3 regions of the Halomonas sp. A020 genome follow, and region 1 is predicted to be linked to each of the others. Evidence: predicted binding sites of a transcription regulator. Region 1 holds the regulator's gene; each other region holds the start of a gene.
The links. The regulator PhoB, encoded in region 1, activates phosphate uptake and scavenging genes when phosphate is short. The targets are predictions, from matches to a motif close to TGTCATANNNNTGTCANA.
Positions count from the first base shown of each region.

Region 2: a site for PhoB is predicted at 3,085-3,102, ahead of phnD (phosphate/phosphite/phosphonate ABC transporter substrate-binding protein). Genes of this name have one in related genera too.
Region 3: a site for PhoB is predicted at 2,168-2,185, ahead of FRH_RS00130 (DUF6482 family protein). Genes of this name have one in related genera too.

Region 1 is NZ_AP022850.1:1,184,594-1,190,630, reverse strand. It holds gene FRH_RS05495 (FAD-dependent oxidoreductase) at 70-1,266, opposite strand; gene FRH_RS05490 (chorismate lyase) at 1,353-1,910, shown strand; gene ubiA (4-hydroxybenzoate octaprenyltransferase) at 1,949-2,839, shown strand; gene phoB (phosphate regulon transcriptional regulator PhoB) at 2,951-3,640, shown strand; gene phoR (phosphate regulon sensor histidine kinase PhoR) at 3,643-4,935, shown strand; gene FRH_RS05470 (hypothetical protein) at 5,293-5,592, shown strand.
Region 2 is NZ_AP022850.1:1,574,083-1,580,119, forward strand. It holds gene FRH_RS07340 (alkaline phosphatase D family protein) at 1-1,175, shown strand, start outside; gene FRH_RS07345 (bifunctional diguanylate cyclase/phosphodiesterase) at 1,295-3,049, shown strand; gene phnD (phosphate/phosphite/phosphonate ABC transporter substrate-binding protein) at 3,159-4,124, shown strand; gene phnC (phosphonate ABC transporter ATP-binding protein) at 4,250-5,125, shown strand; gene phnE (phosphonate ABC transporter, permease protein PhnE) at 5,122-5,949, shown strand; gene phnE (phosphonate ABC transporter, permease protein PhnE) at 6,010-6,037, shown strand, end outside.
Region 3 is NZ_AP022850.1:20,469-26,505, forward strand. It holds gene FRH_RS00120 (cryptochrome/photolyase family protein) at 1-1,399, shown strand, start outside; gene FRH_RS00125 (DUF393 domain-containing protein) at 1,396-1,800, shown strand; gene FRH_RS00130 (DUF6482 family protein) at 1,814-2,116, opposite strand; gene FRH_RS00135 (hypothetical protein) at 2,256-2,549, opposite strand; gene dnaB (replicative DNA helicase) at 2,632-4,020, opposite strand; gene rplI (50S ribosomal protein L9) at 4,179-4,625, opposite strand; gene FRH_RS00150 (hypothetical protein) at 4,641-5,492, opposite strand; gene rpsR (30S ribosomal protein S18) at 5,505-5,732, opposite strand; gene rpsF (30S ribosomal protein S6) at 5,766-6,037, opposite strand, start outside.

The sequences.
Region 1 (6,037 bases):
ATGTTGTTGGTTGCTCGGCTTACCCCAGCAGGCGGAGCTTTTTTAGCCTAGTCGCGAACGCGGCGAAAATCAGCCTAGCAGGGTGGGGGCGGCTCTGGAAAGCTCCACTTTCCTTCTCACACAGCCGCCTGTCAACGCAAAACCAATCAAACGACCGTCTTTATCTTCGGCCAAGGCGGTGAAATCGTCACCGTCGCCTTCGATTCGCCAGCGTTTGGGTGGCTGCGTTGGGGGGTAGGCCACGATGGGCAGTAGCGGCGTTTTGACCACCACGGGCCATGCGCCAAAGCGAACCGCGGTAGGCGTGCCAGTGAGCGTCGCCGCCAACGCTTTAACGCTGGCTTGCAGCGGCTGGACATACATGGCGTTCACACCGTCGATACAGGCTGCATCACCCAGGGCATAAACGTTAGGCTGGCGAGTGCGGAGGTGGCGGTCGACGTGAATGCCGCTGGCACTTACGGTTAGGCCAGCGGCCTCTGCTAACGCCGTGCGTGGTATCAAGCCGGTGGCGAAGAGGACGAGATCTACCGCGTGCCGCTCGCCGTTATCCAAGTGCAAAGCTACGGCGTTGTCGGCCGCTTGGGAAAGCGTGTCCAAGCTGCGCCCTAGTGCGAGGCGAATGCCTGCCGCGTGAAACGCATTGGCCAGCGCATGACCCAGTGGTTCGGGCAGCAGCCGCGGCAGTGGGGCGCTCTCCGGCGCGATTACGGTGAGTTGGTGTCCGCCTGCGTGCAAGTCATTGGCGAATTCACAGCCAACGAGCCCGGCCCCAATGATCGCCACGCGGCTCGGCTGAGTGAGTGCTTCATGCAGGTGCCGGTAGTCGTCTAAGTCATTGACGGTAAAGCAGCGCTCCGCCAGTGCGCTGGGCACGCTGAATGGCCTGCGAGGGGCGGCACCGGTGGCCAGCACCACGTCATCGTAACGAAGCGTGGCGCCGCTGCTCAGGTGTAGCGTTTGGTTATCCACATCTAGATGCGTCACTTGGGTGTGGGTAATGACCTCGGCATTGAGTTCGTCTGCCAGTGCACTGGCATCGCGCTGGGCGAGCTTGTCAGGGCCGAGGCGTTTGGCAAAGCCGGTGGAAAGCAGGGGCTTGCTGTAGTCATCGCCGCTGTCTGCACTGATCAGCGTGATAGTGCGTGTATCTCCCTGGCGTCGCAGGGTACGCGCTAGCCCCACGCCTGCCATGCCGGTTCCGACGATCGCCAGAGCAGTTGAGTGAGGAGAGGGCGTGGAAGAGGTCGTGTGTGAGTTGGGCATACCGTCCCCTGACGTCGGTGGAACAAAAGCCTATAAACCACCATGTTACACTAGCTCACTCTCAATTGACTGCCCTGGAGGCCTAGGTGACCGCCCCCGAGTTTTCACTCTTTCCTCAGTGGCTGCCGGTGGCCGCTGCTCGGCCAGCCATGAGCGCGCCTTGGTGGCAGTGGGTCGCCTCCACGGATTCGTTGACCGCCCGCCTGATGGCCGCCGGTAAGCCGGGCGCATTTCGGGTGCGCGTGTTGCGCCAGACCATCGGCCTGCCCCAGCGCGATGAAGCCCTTGCCCTGGGCATTGCACACCGCCGCTATGCGTGGCTGCGTGAGGTGGCGCTGTGTATCGATGAAACGCCGTGGGTCGTGGCGCGTTCGGTGGCATCGCTTCACCACCTGCAGGGCAAAGGGTTGGGCAACTTAGGTGAGCGTTCGCTAGGCAGCTGGCTATTCCAGAAGCCTGATTTGGTGCGCGGGCCGCTGGAAGTAACGTCGGCCGCGCCGCCATTCAACCGGCTGACGCTGGGATCGTCGGCCAGTAGCCTTTGGGGGCGGCGCTCCGTCTTTGAGCACGGCGGGCTGTCGTTGCTGGTGCAGGAGTACTTTTTATCCACCATGACAGATGCACTGAGCCTGCCGTCGCGCTAGGCTAACGCAGCGACTTTTTCGACGAGGTAAGCATGAGCATGGACCGTTCTCTGTTGCGCCCAACCGGGTGGGCCCGCCTGACCGATTTCCTACAGCTAATGCGCTTGGACCGGCCGATAGGTACTTGGCTGTTGATGTGGCCAACGCTATGGGCGCTGTGGATCGCCTCGGACGGGGTGCCGGGCCGCGATGTACTGCTGATCTTCATTGCCGGGGTGTACGTAATGCGCGCGGCAGGCTGCGTGGTGAACGACTACGCCGACCGCCACTTCGATGGCCATGTAAAGCGCACCCGGCAGCGGCCGCTGGCCACCGGCCGTATTAGTGAAACCGAGGCGCAGCTGCTGTTCGTGGCGCTGGTGGCGGCGGCCTTCGTGTTGGTCCTGTTGACCAATTGGTTTACCGTGCTGCTCTCCTTCGGCGGTGTGCTGCTAGCGTTCATTTATCCTTTCATGAAGCGCTATACCCACTTTCCCCAAGTGGTCCTGGGGGCGGCGTTCTCCTGGGCGATTCCGATGGCGTTTGGCGCCGTGCTCGGCGAGGTGCCACTCGTGGCGTGGCTACTGTTCAGCGCTAACGTGCTATGGACAGTGGCCTACGATACCCAGTACGCCATGGTCGATCGCGATGACGACCTGAAGATCGGCATCAAATCCACGGCGGTGCTGTTTGGCAGTGCCGACCGTCTCATCATTGGCTTGCTGCAGCTTGCCACCCTAGCGTTGTTGATTTGGGTGGGGCTGATGGCGAGCCTGGGCGGTTTCTTCTGGCTCGGTGTGGTCGGAATGGCGGTAACCTTTGCCCATCAACAGCGTTTGATCGTTCACCGGGAGCGTGATCGCTGTTTCCAAGCGTTTTTGAATAATCACTGGTCGGGGCTCTTGGTCTTTGCCGGCATTGCTCTAAGCGAGTGGCCCGTGGCTGGCTAATATTGCTGGGTGTCATAGAATTGTCATTAAGTCATGGTGTTATCGTCACAGACATGTCATTGAACCGTTTTCGCATACATGAGCTTTCTTAGCACACCGTGAGGCCCTGGAATGACCGCCAAGACCGTACTGATCGTCGATGATGAGGCGCCCATTCGCGAGATGATCGCTGTGGCGCTGGAAATGGCTGACTATCGCGTGCTTGAAGCGGATAACGCCCAGGATGCCCACGCGATGGTCGTAGATCATCAGCCCGACCTGCTGCTGCTGGACTGGATGATGCCTGGCACCAGCGGCATCGAATTGGCACGCCGTCTCAAGCGCGAAGAGGCTACTGCGGAACTGCCGATCATCATGCTGACCGCCAAGGGCGAAGAGGATAATAAGATCCAAGGTCTGGAAGCGGGCGCCGACGATTACATCACCAAGCCGTTTTCGCCCCGTGAGCTGGTAGCGCGCCTGAAAGCCGTTCTGCGCCGGGCGACCCCGCGCGGCGTGGAAGATCCCATCGAAATCAATGGGCTGCTGTTAGACCCGGTGAGCCATCGTGTTAGCGCGTATGGAAAGGCGCTGGAGATGGGCCCTACCGAGTATCGATTACTGCAGTTTTTCATGACCCACCAAGAGCGTGCCTATACCCGTAGCCAGCTTCTCGATCAGGTGTGGGGCGGCAACGTGTACGTAGAGGAGCGCACGGTGGACGTGCACATTCGCCGGTTGCGTAAGGCGCTAGGGGAGGCGCACCAGAATTTGATTCAAACAGTGCGGGGCACTGGGTATCGTTTCTCTGCTCGGGTGTAGTCGTGCGCCTGTGGAGCCGTGAATGGTGGCGCATTACCTGGCTGGCGCTATTGGGCATGTGCCTGGGGTGGCTGGTGGGGTATCCCGGTGTGGGGCTCGCCGCTGGCCTCTTATTCTGTTTGATTTATCACTTGCGCCAATTAAAGGCGCTGTTCCAATGGCTGACGCTTCACCCTCACGATGAGCCGCCCGCGGCAACGGGGCTTTGGGGTGAGCTTTTCGATCGTCTCTACCGCTATCAAAAGAGCCAACGCATTACTCAAAGCCGCCTGCGGGCGACCCTTGCGCGTATTCAGGAATCCTCGGAAGCGATGCGTGATAGCGTCGTGATGCTGGATCGGCATGGTGATTTAGAGTGGTGGAATAGCGCGGCTACCGAGATGTTGGGCCTGCAAACCGCCCATGACCGCGGACAGCATATTACCAACTTGCTGCGCGACCCACGCTTCATTAGCTACTTCAATGCCCGGGAGTATGGCGAGCCGCTAACACTCACCTCACCCATCGATGAGCGGCGTATTCTGCAGTATCAAATCACGCTCTATGGTGATGACGAGCGCTTGGTCATGGCCCGGGACATTACGCGCTTGCATCGCCTCGAACAGATGCGCCGTGACTTCGTAGCCAACGTGTCTCACGAGCTGCGCACACCGCTGACCGTGCTGTCGGGTTACTTGGAAACCTATGGCGATTTGAAAGAGCTGCTGCCGCCCCGTTTGGGCAAAGGCATCGGTCAAATGGAGGAGCAGACCAAGCGCATGCAGAACTTGGTCAACGACCTGCTACTACTCTCTAGGCTCGAAATCGATCGAGGGGGAGAAGATCACCAGCCGCTTGCCGTCGGGCCGATGCTGGAGAGTATTCGCCGCGATGCGCTGGCGCTGTCTCACCAGCAACACAGCGTGCAGATCGTACTCGATTGCGAAGCGCGCCTAATCGGCAGTGAGCAGGAGCTGCGCAGTGCGATCTCCAACTTGGCATTCAACGCAGTGCGTTATACGCCGGAGGGAAGTCAAATCACGCTCCGCTGGGCGGCTCTGCCCAATGGCAGTGCCTGCATCGAAGTGGACGACGACGGTGAAGGGATCGATCCGGTCCATATCCCGCGTCTCACCGAACGCTTCTACCGCGTCGATAAGGGGCGCAGCACCGCCACCGGTGGCACTGGGCTGGGCCTGGCCATTGTAAAACACGTTCTCCTGCGCCACGATGCGCAGCTCCAAGTGGAGTCGTTGCCCGGTGAAGGGGCACTGTTCCGTTGCGTATTCCCGGCCACTAGGGTGGTCAACGAGTAAAAATGCCGCTCGGCCACTCGTTTCACCGGCCTCACCTCGTACACTCAATCCTTCCTCATTCGTCGATTTGCATAATCTATGTACAAGTGTGTCATATTGGCATGTAAGCATGGTCAAACACCGCGCATGTGCCATATGTAGCCAATTAACTCGCTATGAAATCGCGGCTGAAGCTATTTTGGCATGGCTTTATTTTTTTATAAACTATTGTATTTATATGTATTTTTCTATTTTTTTGAAATTTTGGCATGTCGGATGCAAAAATTCTGGTAAGGAAGATTACCGCAGGAACTGGTAAGACATGAAGTCGCTCTTCCTTACTAAAGCGGTATTTCACAGCGATCGAGGAGGCGGAATATGATGTCCAAGGAACTACTCAAGAAAGCTGGTATTTTAGGTGTAACGTTTGGTTTGGTAGCAAGCCCATTGGCTTTTGCCCAAGAGCCTGCTGACCCGGCCGACAATATTTCTCCAGACGAGCAGCCGGTGGAATCTCAGTCCAGCGATACTGCGATGCCATCTGATCATGGCAACCAAGATTTAACCCATGACGAAGGCGATAACGCCAGCGATATGGAGCCGAATTCCATGAGCGATGACTCGGATGCGACATACGACAGCACCGAAGAGCTTCCGGAAGAAAATAGCGGCATGTAAGTTGTAACATTTATTTGCAAAGCTGTTAAAAACTCTTACGCTTAGGAGTGAGCATTTAAGGGGCAAGGATGTCCTATAGCAAGGATGCTCAAAGATTCATGGAAAGAATCAGATAACGATCAATACGCTGGTCAGGGGATATACCAAGGTTGGCACCCCGCAAAAGGATAGGAAGCCAGACGTCAGTATCGTTGACAAGTAAGAGTGACCAAGACCCCGCCCTGCGGGGTCTAATTTTTTGTGCCTGCGGCATATGCAGAGGGTATGTAAGGTTTTCTTTAGAACGAGCCTGCATGAAAGTCTGCGGAATCTTTCTTAAGGTGAGTCATTCTGCGCCACGTACACGGCGCATGTGTCATTATTGCACAATATATTTGAGGTATTTTTGACGTTGCTGCATTATATTGCGCACAATGTAATTTGTATAAATACATGTTTATAAAAT
Region 2 (6,037 bases), 390 kb from region 1:
CCCAGAATCATCTCATGACCCTGGCCGAGATGCTCGCCATGTACTGCCTGGTATGGTCGCCGACACCGTGGCAAGTGATCGCCTATGAGGCACCGGCGCTAGGCGAAAAAGAGGCCGAGGCTTATCGCGAAGAGCAGGCAATCATCGAAGCGTTCGTAGAGGGGCTACCCCAGTGCGCTCGGTTAATGGCCCACGTGCCCAGCCTGATGATTTTCGATGATCATGATGTCACCGATGACTGGAACCTGACCGCCGACTGGGAGCGCTGCGCCTATGGGCATCCGTTCTCCAAGCGCATTATTGGTAACGCGCTGGTGGCGTATTTGCTTTGCCAGGGGTGGGGGAATGCGCCCGATAAACTTAATCCGTTGCTTCACCAAGCGATCACGCTGTTCGACGATGTCGGCCCGCTGAAGCCTGACCACCAGGACGCGTTTATCGAGCGGCTGCTGCGCTTTCAGGGCTGGGAGTTTCAGGTGCCGGGCACGCCCACGCTCATCGTACTGGATACCCGCACCCGGCGCTGGCGCAGCGAGCGCAGCCCCAACCGCCCGTCTGGCTTGATGGATTGGGAAGCGCTGATGGAGATGCAGCAGGCGCTGCTGGGCACCCAAAGCGCGGTCATCGTTTCGCCTGCGCCGATGTTTGGCGTCAAACTGATCGAAGGCATTCAAAAGCTCTTTACCCTGGCGGGCAAGCCGTTGGTGGTCGATGCCGAGAACTGGATGGCGCACCGCGGCGCGGCTAACGTGCTGCTGCATATCTGGCGGCACTCCAAAACGCCCGGTAACTACGTGATTCTCTCGGGAGATGTGCACTACTCCTTTGCCTACGACATCGTCGTGCGCCGTCAGAGGCGCGCTCCCCAGCTATGGCAGATCACCTCCAGCGGAGTGAAAAATACCTTTCCCAAGCAGCTGCTGAATACCTTTGACCGCTTGAACCGCTGGCTCTACGCACCGCTGTCGCCGCTGAACTGGTTCACCAAGCGGCGTAAGCTTAGCATCTACCCCCGCGACCCTGACCAAGCCAGCGCCGGAGAGCGACTGTGGAACGCCAGTGGCATTGGTTTGGTGAGCCTGGATGAGCAGGGCAAGCCAACGGACATTCGCCAGCTCGATGCCAGCGGTGGCGAGGCAGTGTTTCCACCGCCGGCGATCCCTACCGACACGTAAAGAACCGCTGGTTGTCATACAAATGTCATCACAATGACGCACCCTTGCTGCCCTAGTACCTTCCTCATGGAGCGTTACGAATCATAGGGATAGTCGACGTTTGATAGGGCAGCAGGCATATGACCGCACAAGAAGCGCAGTGGCTAAATCACATTATTGCGGCAGAAGAGCTGCACGTGCTGTTCCAACCGATCGTGGACGCCAATCAGCAGGCTATTTACGGCTATGAAGCGCTGATTCGCGGGCCAAAAACGTCTCCGCTTCACTCTCCGCTGCGGTTATTCGATGTGGCGACCCAGGCGGGATTGCTGGTCGAGCTGGACCTGCTTTGCCGGCGTCTTGCCATACGCCGCTTTGCCGAGCTCGACCTGCCGGGACTGCTGTTTCTCAATGTCATGCCGCTGACCATTGTGGAGCGGGATTTTCGTGAAGGGCTGACGCTCAGTTTTATCCAAGAGAGCGGCTTGCCACCCGAGCGGGTGGTCATCGAGCTGACCGAGCATGTGCCGATTCACGACTACGAGCTGATGCGCCAAGCGGTAGATCACTACCGCGACATGGGGTTTCAGGTGGCATTGGACGATTTGGGGGCTGGTCACTCGAGTCTTCGCCACTGGTCGGAGCTACGGCCCGATTTCGTCAAGCTTGACCGTCATTTTATTTCTGGGATCGATCAGGAACCCGCCAAGCGCGAGTTTCTGCGCTCGATTTTGGATGTCGCCCGCAGCCTCGATTGCCAGCTCATTGCCGAGGGGGTCGAAACGGCGGCCGAGCATCTCTGCCTATGGGAACTCGATCGCGGGCTGGCACTGCTGCAAGGGTTCTATTTTGCTCGACCGAGCCCTCAGCCACCCATGCAGCTTAATACGCTATTGCCCGCCACCACCCAGCTCAAAGGCCCGGCGGGACGCACGGCGCACTCCATCTTGCGTCCCATCGAGAGCGTCCCGGCAAGTTGTTTAGTGCCCGCGCTGGCTGAACGCTTTCGCGAAGACCCTAAGCTGCGCTGCGTGGCGGTGGTGGAAGAGAGGGTCCCTGTGGCAGTGGTCCGCCGCAACGCTTTTTTGACGCTGTTTGCCAATCAGTACGGCCACGCGCTGTATGCCAAACGTCGCGTGTTAGATATCGCCGATCCTAAAATGATCGTTGCGGACGCAGAGCTCTCTTTAGAGGCCCTGAGTCAACAGCTCACCGACAGCCGCGATATCGAACAGGAAGATTTCGTCATCGTCGGCGGTGACGGTCACTACCTGGGCATGGGCAATATCGTCGATCTGCTGCGGGAGATTACCGCGATTCAAGTGCGTCAAGCGCGCCATGCCAACCCTCTTACCGGGCTGCCCGGCAATATTTTGATCAACGAAACCCTGGCGGCGTATTTATCCGAAGAGCGTGGGTTCGCGGCGGCATACGTCGATCTGGACAACTTCAAAGCGTTCAACGATGCCTATGGCTATGCTCGCGGTGACCACGTGATCATTTCGCTCTCACGGCTGCTCCAGGCTCAAGTGGAGAGCGCGGGGGGCTTTATTGGGCATATCGGTGGCGACGATTTCATGATGCTGCTGCCGTTAGAGCACTGGCAAAACGTCTGCGAGCAAATTCTCCACTCTTTCGAAGTGCTGGCGCCGGGGTTTTATGAGGAGAGTGATCGGCTGCAGGGGGGAATTTCCATTGAAAGCCGACAAGGGGGCGTGACGTTCTTCCCCTTTGTCAGCGTCTCGATTGCGGTCAAGCCAATTACTGACCCAGCGCCCTGCAAGGCGCTGGATATCGCCGCGCAGCTATCAGAGCTAAAGCATCAGGCCAAAAAAATCGCGGGCAACAGTCTGTTCGTCGAGCGGCGGGGCTGCTGCACCGGAGAAGCCCAGTAGGTCGTCATGTCGTCGTCACCCAAGCGTCACGGGAGTGTCCCACTGCTGTCATATTGGCCCGCCACTATGGCATGAACACTTCATAACTCGCTTAGGTGATGCCATGCACATGCACTCTGTCTCTTTCTCTCGTACGCTGTTGAGCGCCGCTGTCGTAGGCGCTTTTTCACTGGCAGCGGTGTCTGCCTCGGCTGACCTCTCTTCACGCTACACGGACAGCGACGGCGACATGATCGCCGACGTGCCCAGCGACGAGTCGCAGTGGGTCGATCCCGATACGCTGGTCTTTGCTTATACGCCGGTGGAAGATCCCGCCGTTTATGCCGATGTTTGGGCCGATTTTCTGGACCATCTGAGCGACGCTACCGGTAAAAATGTCCAGTTCTTCCCCGTGCAGTCCAACGCTGCCCAGCAGGAAGCCCTGCGCGCAGGACGCTTGCACGTGGCGGGCTTCAACACTGGCGGTGTGCCGGTGGCGGTCAACTGTGGTGGCTTCCGTCCCTTTGCCATGATGGCGGCAGAAGACGGTAGCTTCGGCTACGAGATGGAAATCATCACCTACCCCGATAGCGGCATCGAGTCGGTGGAAGACTTGGCCGGTCGTCAGCTGGCGTTTACCTCCGAAACGTCCAACTCCGGTTTTCGCGCTCCCTCCGCGCTGCTGCGCTCCGAGTACGGCCTGGAAGCGGGTGAAGACTTCGAAACCGCCTTTTCGGGCTCTCACGACAACTCCATCCTAGGCGTCGTGAACAAAGATTACGACGCGGCCGCCATTGCCAACTCCGTCGCCAAACGCATGCTGTCCCGCGACGTGGTGAGCGAAGATGATTACAACGTCATCTATACCTCTGAAACCTTCCCCACGACGGCCTATGGTCTGGCGCACAACCTGAACCCTGAACTTGCCGAGCAGATTCAGGATGCATTCTTTAGCTACGACTGGGAAGGCACACCGCTGGAAGCCGAGTTTGCCAACTCCGGTGAAGCACAGTTCATTCCGATCACCTACCAAGAGAACTGGTCCGTGATCCGTACCATCGCCGATGCCAACGGCGTGACGTACGACTGCGATTGAACGATCCGTCATTCCGTGCGTTTTCTCGGCCAGGAGGGCGACCTTCTGGCCGAGCCGCTATGTAGCTAATGACATAAGCCCTTATTCATATAAGCACTTGAGTATCAGACACTGAGGCACTTCCCATGTTGACACTCACCGGCGTTGGCAAACGCTACCCAACCGGCGATCGCGCGCTGACCGATATTCAGCTGTCGCTTCCCAAAGGGCAGGTCATGGCGCTGATTGGCCCATCTGGCGCGGGAAAGAGCACTCTGATTCGCTGCGTGAACCGACTAGTAGAACCCTCGCAAGGCAGCATTCGATTAGACGATGTGGAGCTGACGACACTCTCGGGTAGCCGTCTGCGCCACGCTCGCCGCGCCATGGGGATGATCTTCCAGGAGTATGCGCTGGTGGACCGCCTGAGCGTGATGGAAAACGTCCTGTCGGGCCAATTGGGGTATGTGGGGTTCTGGCGTAGTTTCTTGCGCCGCTATCCTCAGGAGGCCGTGGCAGAAGCGTTTCGACTGCTGGAGCGCGTTGGCTTGCCCCACGCGATCGATAAACGCGCCGATGCCCTTTCCGGCGGCCAGCGTCAGCGGGTGGGCATCGCCCGGGCGCTGTTGCAAAGCCCCAAACTGCTGTTGGTGGATGAGCCCACAGCCAGTCTAGACCCGAAAACTTCCCGCCAAATCATGCGTTTGATTCGTGAATTGTGCGCCGAGCGCGAGCTGGCCGCTATCATCAACATTCATGACGTAGCGTTGGCCCAGCAGTTTGCCGACCGTATCGTTGGGCTGCGTGCCGGGCAGATCGTCTTCGACGGCAAGCCGAGCGAGCTGACCAGCGAGATGCTGACCACCATTTACGGTGAAGAGGAGTGGGACACCACACCAGAGCCTGCCGATGACGACGAAGAAGAGCACCAGGAGGTGACACCGCGTACCGCACCGTCACCCTCGGCCAGCGCGCCTCAAACACCGCAACAGGGCCGCTTGGCGAGTGGAGGCGCTCAATGAGCACGATAGACACGCGAGCCCGCCAGCAGGCGGCCCGGCAGGGCCAATGGCGGCGGCTGCCGCTGATCGAGAGCCGCCGCCTGCGTTGGGCGTTGGTGCTGGGGGGAGTGGTCTACCTTGTACTGGCGCTCGCTTCGGTGGAAGTGAATTGGGCGCGGGTGGCGGAAGGGGCCGGGCGCGCGTTGAACTTCCTCGGCGCGTTTTTGCAGCCCGATTTCGTCAGCCGTCAAAGCGACATTCTGGCAGGCCTGCTGGAAAGCCTCACCATGACGCTGACCTCGACGGTGATCGGCGTTCTACTCGCCATTCCCGTCGGCTTAGGCGCGGCCAAAAATATTGCGCCGTTACCGGTGTATGCGGTGTGTCGGGCAATTATCGCGATTTCGCGCACCTTTCAGGAGGTCATCATTGCCATCCTGTTCGTGGTGATGTTCGGCTTTGGTCCTTTTGCAGGCATGCTCACCTTGGCCTTTGCCACCATCGGCTTCATGGCCAAGCTGCTGGCGGAAGATATCGAAGACCTCGACTGGAAACAGGTAGAAGCCGTGCGCGCCACCGGTGCCAGCTGGTGGCAAACCATGAACCACGCCGTACAGCCGCAGGTGATGCCGCGCTTGATCGGGCTCTCGATGTACCGGCTGGATATCAACTTCCGCGAGTCGTCGGTGATTGGCATCGTCGGAGCCGGGGGGATTGGCGCGACACTCAATACGTCGCTTAGCCGCTACGAGTACGGCACCTCGGCCGCCATCCTGCTGATCATCATCGCCATCGTACTCATGAGCGAATATGCCTCTAGCCATGTGCGTCGTTGGACGCAGTAGCATGGCGTTAGGCGTGTGGGCTATCCCTTTATCCAATCTGAAAGGCAAGAGGAATCCTCCATGCCGGTAACCACTTCTTCTCAAGGCG
Region 3 (6,037 bases), 1.2 Mb from region 1:
CCGCATCAATGATGGCGATAACACCCAGTCGCTGATAGAAGAAGCCGAGCGGCTCGCCAAGCAGTACGGCTGTGATGAAATTCGCGTTACCCGCCCCGGCGAGTGGCGGCTGTGGAACGACATGCAGCAGCGCCAACACAACGCCCTCCCCTGGCAGCTGTGGGAAGATGACCGCTTCTTCACCACACCGGACGACTTTTCACGCTGGGCAGAGGGCCGCAAACAGCTGCGCCTGGAGTATTTCTACCGCGAGCAGCGCAAGCGTACCGGCCTGCTCATGGAGGGCGACACGCCCAGCGGCGGCCAGTGGAATTACGACCACGACAACCGCGAGCCCATCGATACCTCGCTGAGCTTTCCTGCGCTGCCCAACCACGGCCAGGATGACGTGACAAAAGCAGCTCTTAAGGACGCCGCTGACCATTTCGCTGATCACATGGGAACGATGGAGACCTTCAACTTGCCGGTCACCCGGCGGCAGGCACTGGTCGATTTGAACCACTTCATCGAACACGGGCTAGCAGACTTTGGCCGCTACCAAGATGCCATTAGTGACCGAGAACCCTTTTTGTATCACTCACGCCTGTCTGCGGCGATGAACATTGGCCTGCTCTCGCCGATGGAAGTGTGTGACGCCGCCGAGGCGCACTACCATGCGGGCAAAGCGCCTATCAATGCGGTAGAGGGTTTCATCCGCCAAATACTCGGCTGGCGCGAATACGTGCGCGGGCTCTACTGGACGCACATGCCCGGGTACAAACAGGAGAACCAGCTAGGCTTCACCCGCGAGCTGCCCGCGTTTTATTGGGACGCCAACACCGACATGCGCTGCCTGCAGCGCGCCATTCAAATGACCATCGACAACAGCTATGCGCACCACATCCAGCGACTCATGGTCACCGGCAACTTTGCCCTGCTGTGCGGCGTCAAGCCCGAAGCGCTGTGCGACTGGTACCTCGCCGTCTACGCCGATGCCTGCGAGTGGGTCGAACTGCCTAATACCCTCGGGATGGTACTGCACGCCGATGGCGGTTTGATGGGCTCCAAGCCTTACTGCGCTTCGGGTAAATACATCGATAAGATGTCTGATCACTGTCAGCACTGTCGCTACTCGCCCAAACAGATGACCGGCCCCAAAGCCTGCCCTTTCAACAGTCTTTACTGGCACTTTTTGGAAACCAATGCGGAACGGCTCAACCGTAATCCACGAATGAAGCTCATTTATGGCTCGTTAGGACGCATGAAAGAGGAGAAGCGCGAGGCCATTCGCCAGCAGGCCGAGCAATTCCTTGCCAAACTGCCAACCAGTAAAGGCTACGGCCAACCGGCGCATACGAAGGGCTATGCCTCTGCTGCCCAACACGCTTCCTCTACATCTAACTCGGAGAACCGCTCATGAGCCGTTTCGCAGCGCTGGATGCCCAGGCTCCGGTCACGCTCTACCATGACGGGGACTGCCCCTTTTGCCGAGTGGAAGTCGCTTGGCTCGCCAAACACCGCCATCGGTCTCGCGTTCGGCTGGTCGATATTCAGAGCAGCGAGTTCAAGCCAGACGAGGTCGGTCGCAGTTTCGACGCCATGATGGGCCAACTGCATTTGCAAGATCAAGAAGGGAGGTGGTTCATCGGGATGGACGCCAGCCGGGCCCTCTATGCGGTGTTGGGCTACCGGCGGCTGGTAAAGCTATCTTGCTTACCGGGCCTGCGCAGCATGATGGATGCAGGCTACCGTTTCTTTGCCCGTCGCCGTATTCGGCTGGGGCGATGGTGGGAAAAACGACAGGGTAAAACCGTCAGCTAATACAGCGGCTGGATCAAAAGACGAGCGGCATACGCGAGGTCAGCGGCGCACTATAATGAGCGTCGCGGCCAATCACCTCATCTTGAGGCACGTGCTGCACTAAGTAGGCGCGATGGATACCCGCACGCTTGAGCTCTAGATAAACGTCATCCAGTGAGCGAAACAGCATCGGTTTACCGCGCTGCATCAACATGTGGCGCTCACCTTCTACATCTTCAAGCTCGACTTGGTAAAAACGACTACCCGAATGGGTAATCACACGGATTTCAAAATTGTCGTGATTCACGACGAACTGTTTCAGCGCTTTCAGTTCCATGGTTCCCTCCTGTTATTGGTCATCGTCATGGAACACAGCATGAAGCGGCTCCATGACAATCATATTACCTTGGCACTAACTGCCTAAGACGGCAATAACAGGGAAGAGTTCCTGTCTCAATCGTCAACTAACGGTCGACTTATTGATACTCGGAGGGGTCGATTGCTTTGCCCAGCGAGTTACGATCGATCCAGTTCCCACCTTTGGTCTCTTTATAGCGAAACACCACTTTGTCGCCTACCACGACGGGGAGTTCAGCATCTTCGGTTTGGTAGCTGTACTTCTCCCCCTCCACCACCAAAAAGTAGCGATAGAGATCGGGCATGCCCAGCCACTCTTTGAAAGGGCCTTCGCGCTCTAGCGACTGGAGTTCACCACGGCCTTCCAGTTTCGGAAGACGTTTGCGGTTACCGCGCCTAAAACCACCTGCCATTTGTTACTCCTGTCTCTCTATCTGCTCGAGGCGAACTGCTCATGAGGGTGCGCATTATACGTTCTCCCCCATGACGCTCAAGTTAATCGCCAAACGCCTCGCCATAGCTATCGGGCGCCAAATCCTCGAAGCGCGTGTATTTACCAATGAAAGCCATGTGAACGGTGCCAATCGGCCCGTTACGCTGCTTACCGATGATGAGCTCCGCAATGCCCTGGTTATCTGGGTTGTCGGGGTTATACACCTCATCCCGGTAAACGAAGGCAATGACGTCCGCATCCTGCTCGATCGCGCCCGACTCCCTCAAATCCGACATCACGGGGCGCTTGTTGGGGCGCTGTTCGAGCGAGCGGTTAAGCTGCGAAAGCGCCACGACCGGGCAGTTGAACTCCTTTGCCAAACCTTTCAGAGAGCGTGAGATCTCAGAGATTTCCCCCGTGCGGTTTTCGGAAAAGCCAGGGATCTGCATCAACTGAAGATAGTCAATCATGATCAGCGCCATGTTGCCGTGCTCACGCACGATACGGCGCAGTCGCGAGCGCATCTCATTGGGCGAGAGCGCGGCGGTATCATCGATGAACAGCTGTTTGTCTTTGAGAAGGTTGACAGCCGATGTGAGCCTTGGCCAATCCTCATCTTCCAGCTGGCCCGAGCGAACGCGCGTCTGGTCGATGCGCCCCAGTGAAGAGAGCATCCGTAGCATCAGCGACTCTGCGGGCATCTCCATGGAGAACACCATGACCGGCTTGTCGCTAGAGATGACCGCATGCTCGACCAAGTTCATGGCGAATGTCGTCTTACCCATCGATGGACGCCCAGCGATGATCACCAAGTCGGAGGGCTGCAGACCCGAGGTCATCTCGTCCAGATCGCGGAAACCGGTGGAGAGACCAGTCATCTCGCCTTTGAGGTTGAATAGCTCATCAATGCGGTCGACCGCTTTGGTGAGCAGATCGCTCATACCGATAGGTCCACCGGTTTTGGGGCGCTCTTCGGCAATTTGAAACACCAGCCGCTCGGCTTCGTTCAACAGCTCATCGGCGGGTCGTCCCTGCGGTGAGAACGCCCCTTCGGCGATTTGGTTGGCGGCACGAATCAGCTTGCGCAGCGTGGCGCGTTCGCGAACGATATCCGCGTAGGCGCGTATGTTGCTGGCCGAGGGCGTATTGCGGGCAAGCTCCGCCAGAAACCCTAGCCCGCCGACGGTATCCAACTGGTCCCGCGCTTCCAGCGCTTCGGACAGCGTGACCACATCGAGCGGCTGCCCTGATTCCGCCAAGTGAATCATCACGTTGAACACCAAACGGTGCTCATAGCGATAGAAATCGTCGGCGACCAAGCGCTCGGACACGTTATCCCAGGCTTGATTGTCTAGCATGAGCCCGCCTAACACCGACTGCTCCGCCTCTAGCGAGTGCGGCGGCAGCTTTAGCGCCGCCGTTTCCTGATCAGCAGAGGGCTGGTCCTGCATAGCGAGCTCCTTAAATGTAACGCGTTGCCAACGGCGCTTATCTTAGCCGGGCAGCTTCCTTCACACCACTGGCCGAATCACACTCGTCAGCGGTTCATAAAAGACAAAGGGCGCGGGAGATCCCGCGCCCTTTGAGGCGTTAGCGTTGGCGAGCGAGATTACTCGGCGACAACGACCACGCGTACAACGGCGTCCACTTCTGCATGCAGGTGGAGGTCGATGTCGTATTCGCCCGTTTGGCGAATCGGGCCCTGCGGCATACGCACTTCGCTCTTGGCAACTTCGATGCCAGCAGAGGAGATGGCGTCGGCCAGGTCACGCGGACCGATAGAGCCGAACAGCTTGCCTTCGTCACCGGCTTTGGACACCAACGACAGTTCGATGTCGTTGAGCTGCTCAGCGCGTGCTTGGGCTTCGGCTTTACGCTCAGCGGCTTGTGCTTCGAGCTCGGCACGCTGCGCTTCGAACGCTTCTACGTTCTCTTTGGTGGCCGGTACGGCTAAACCGTAGGGTACCAAGTAGTTACGACCATAACCGGGCTTGACAGTGACTTTGTCACCCAGGCCGCCCAGCTTACCAATGTTGTCGAGCAGAATGACTTCCATCTCGTAAACCTCTTGTCAATTGCTGCGGGCAAGGCGTGCGCGAACGTTCGCGAATGTATCGATCAGCCCCAACAGCAGCACAATGAGAATCGTGGGCCAGGTCGTGATCAGCAGCACATAGAATGCTACCAGCCACAGCCCGTTCATCCCCTTTATTCCAATAAACCCGTGCACTAACGCAATACCGGCGATCAGCAGCGGAATCCAACTCAGCATGGCCAGCGCCTGCGCTCCCAGCACCATGCCTGCCACCCCAAGCCCCACTAAGATAGCGAGCTCCTTGGGTGTCAAACGCAAGGCATGAAACTCATCACGAAAGCCACCTGGGTTATAAAGCCCAGCCTGCCAGCTGCGTGCTAGCGCCAGACATGCGATGGCCGCTAACAGCACAACCAACCCCGTGACGCCGCCAATGACCATGGCGGCCAGAGTCGTCGTATCGATGCCTTGGTTGGCAAACTCCGTGAGCATGCGGTCGATCTCTTGCGAGCTCTCGCGCAGTTGCTCCAGCATGAGTTCGGTGCCACCCGGCGGGCTGAAGATGCCAAGCTGAACCATGACCGCGGCCGCTAAGGTGCCAACGATCAAAGCTTCGCTCCAGCGCATCCTTTCGCGCAATATGACCGCCATTAGCGAGACGAGTAGTACGCTCGCCAGCGGAATCACATCGCCCTGCGCCCACCAGAAACCAGCTGGTAATGCCGCAGCGATAATCACCGGTAGCGCGGGAGCAAAGCCCTTGCGCAAGGTCACTAACGCTGCGATGGCCGCACCCAACCAAAACAGCCAGGGCACTAACGCTGCTAGCGCTGCCCCGCCTGCGGCATAGGGCGTGCCACGCATCAGCCATCTTGCGAGTGCCAGCATCACGTCAAACGCTTACTGGTGGCTATCGGAGTAGGGCAGCAGTGCCAGGTAGCGTGAACGCTTGATAGCGGTCGCCAGCTGACGCTGATAGCGTGCTTTGGTGCCGGTGATGCGGCTCGGAACGATCTTGCCGGTTTCGGTGATGTAAGCCTTCAGCGTGTCGAGATCTTTGTAGTCGATCTGCTTGACGCCTTCAGCGGTGAAGCGGCAAAACTTACGGCGACGGAAAAAACGTGCCATGGACTAGCTCCTTAAAACGTGCGGTGGATAAAATCAGGCAGTTTCTTCAGCTTCAGCGCGCGGTTTTTCTTCGCGACGCGGACGCTTCTCTTCTGCCGGCTTCATCATCGGAGACGCTTCGGTGATCGCTTCTTTGCAGCGAACGACCAGGCTGCGGATGATGGCGTCGTTGAAACGGAAGATGTTCTCGATCTCTTCGAGAGTCTCACCGGTGCACTCGACGTTCATCAGCACGTAGTGGGCTTTGTGGATCTTGTTGATCGGGTAAGCCAGGTGACGACGGCCCCAATCTTCCAGGCGATGCA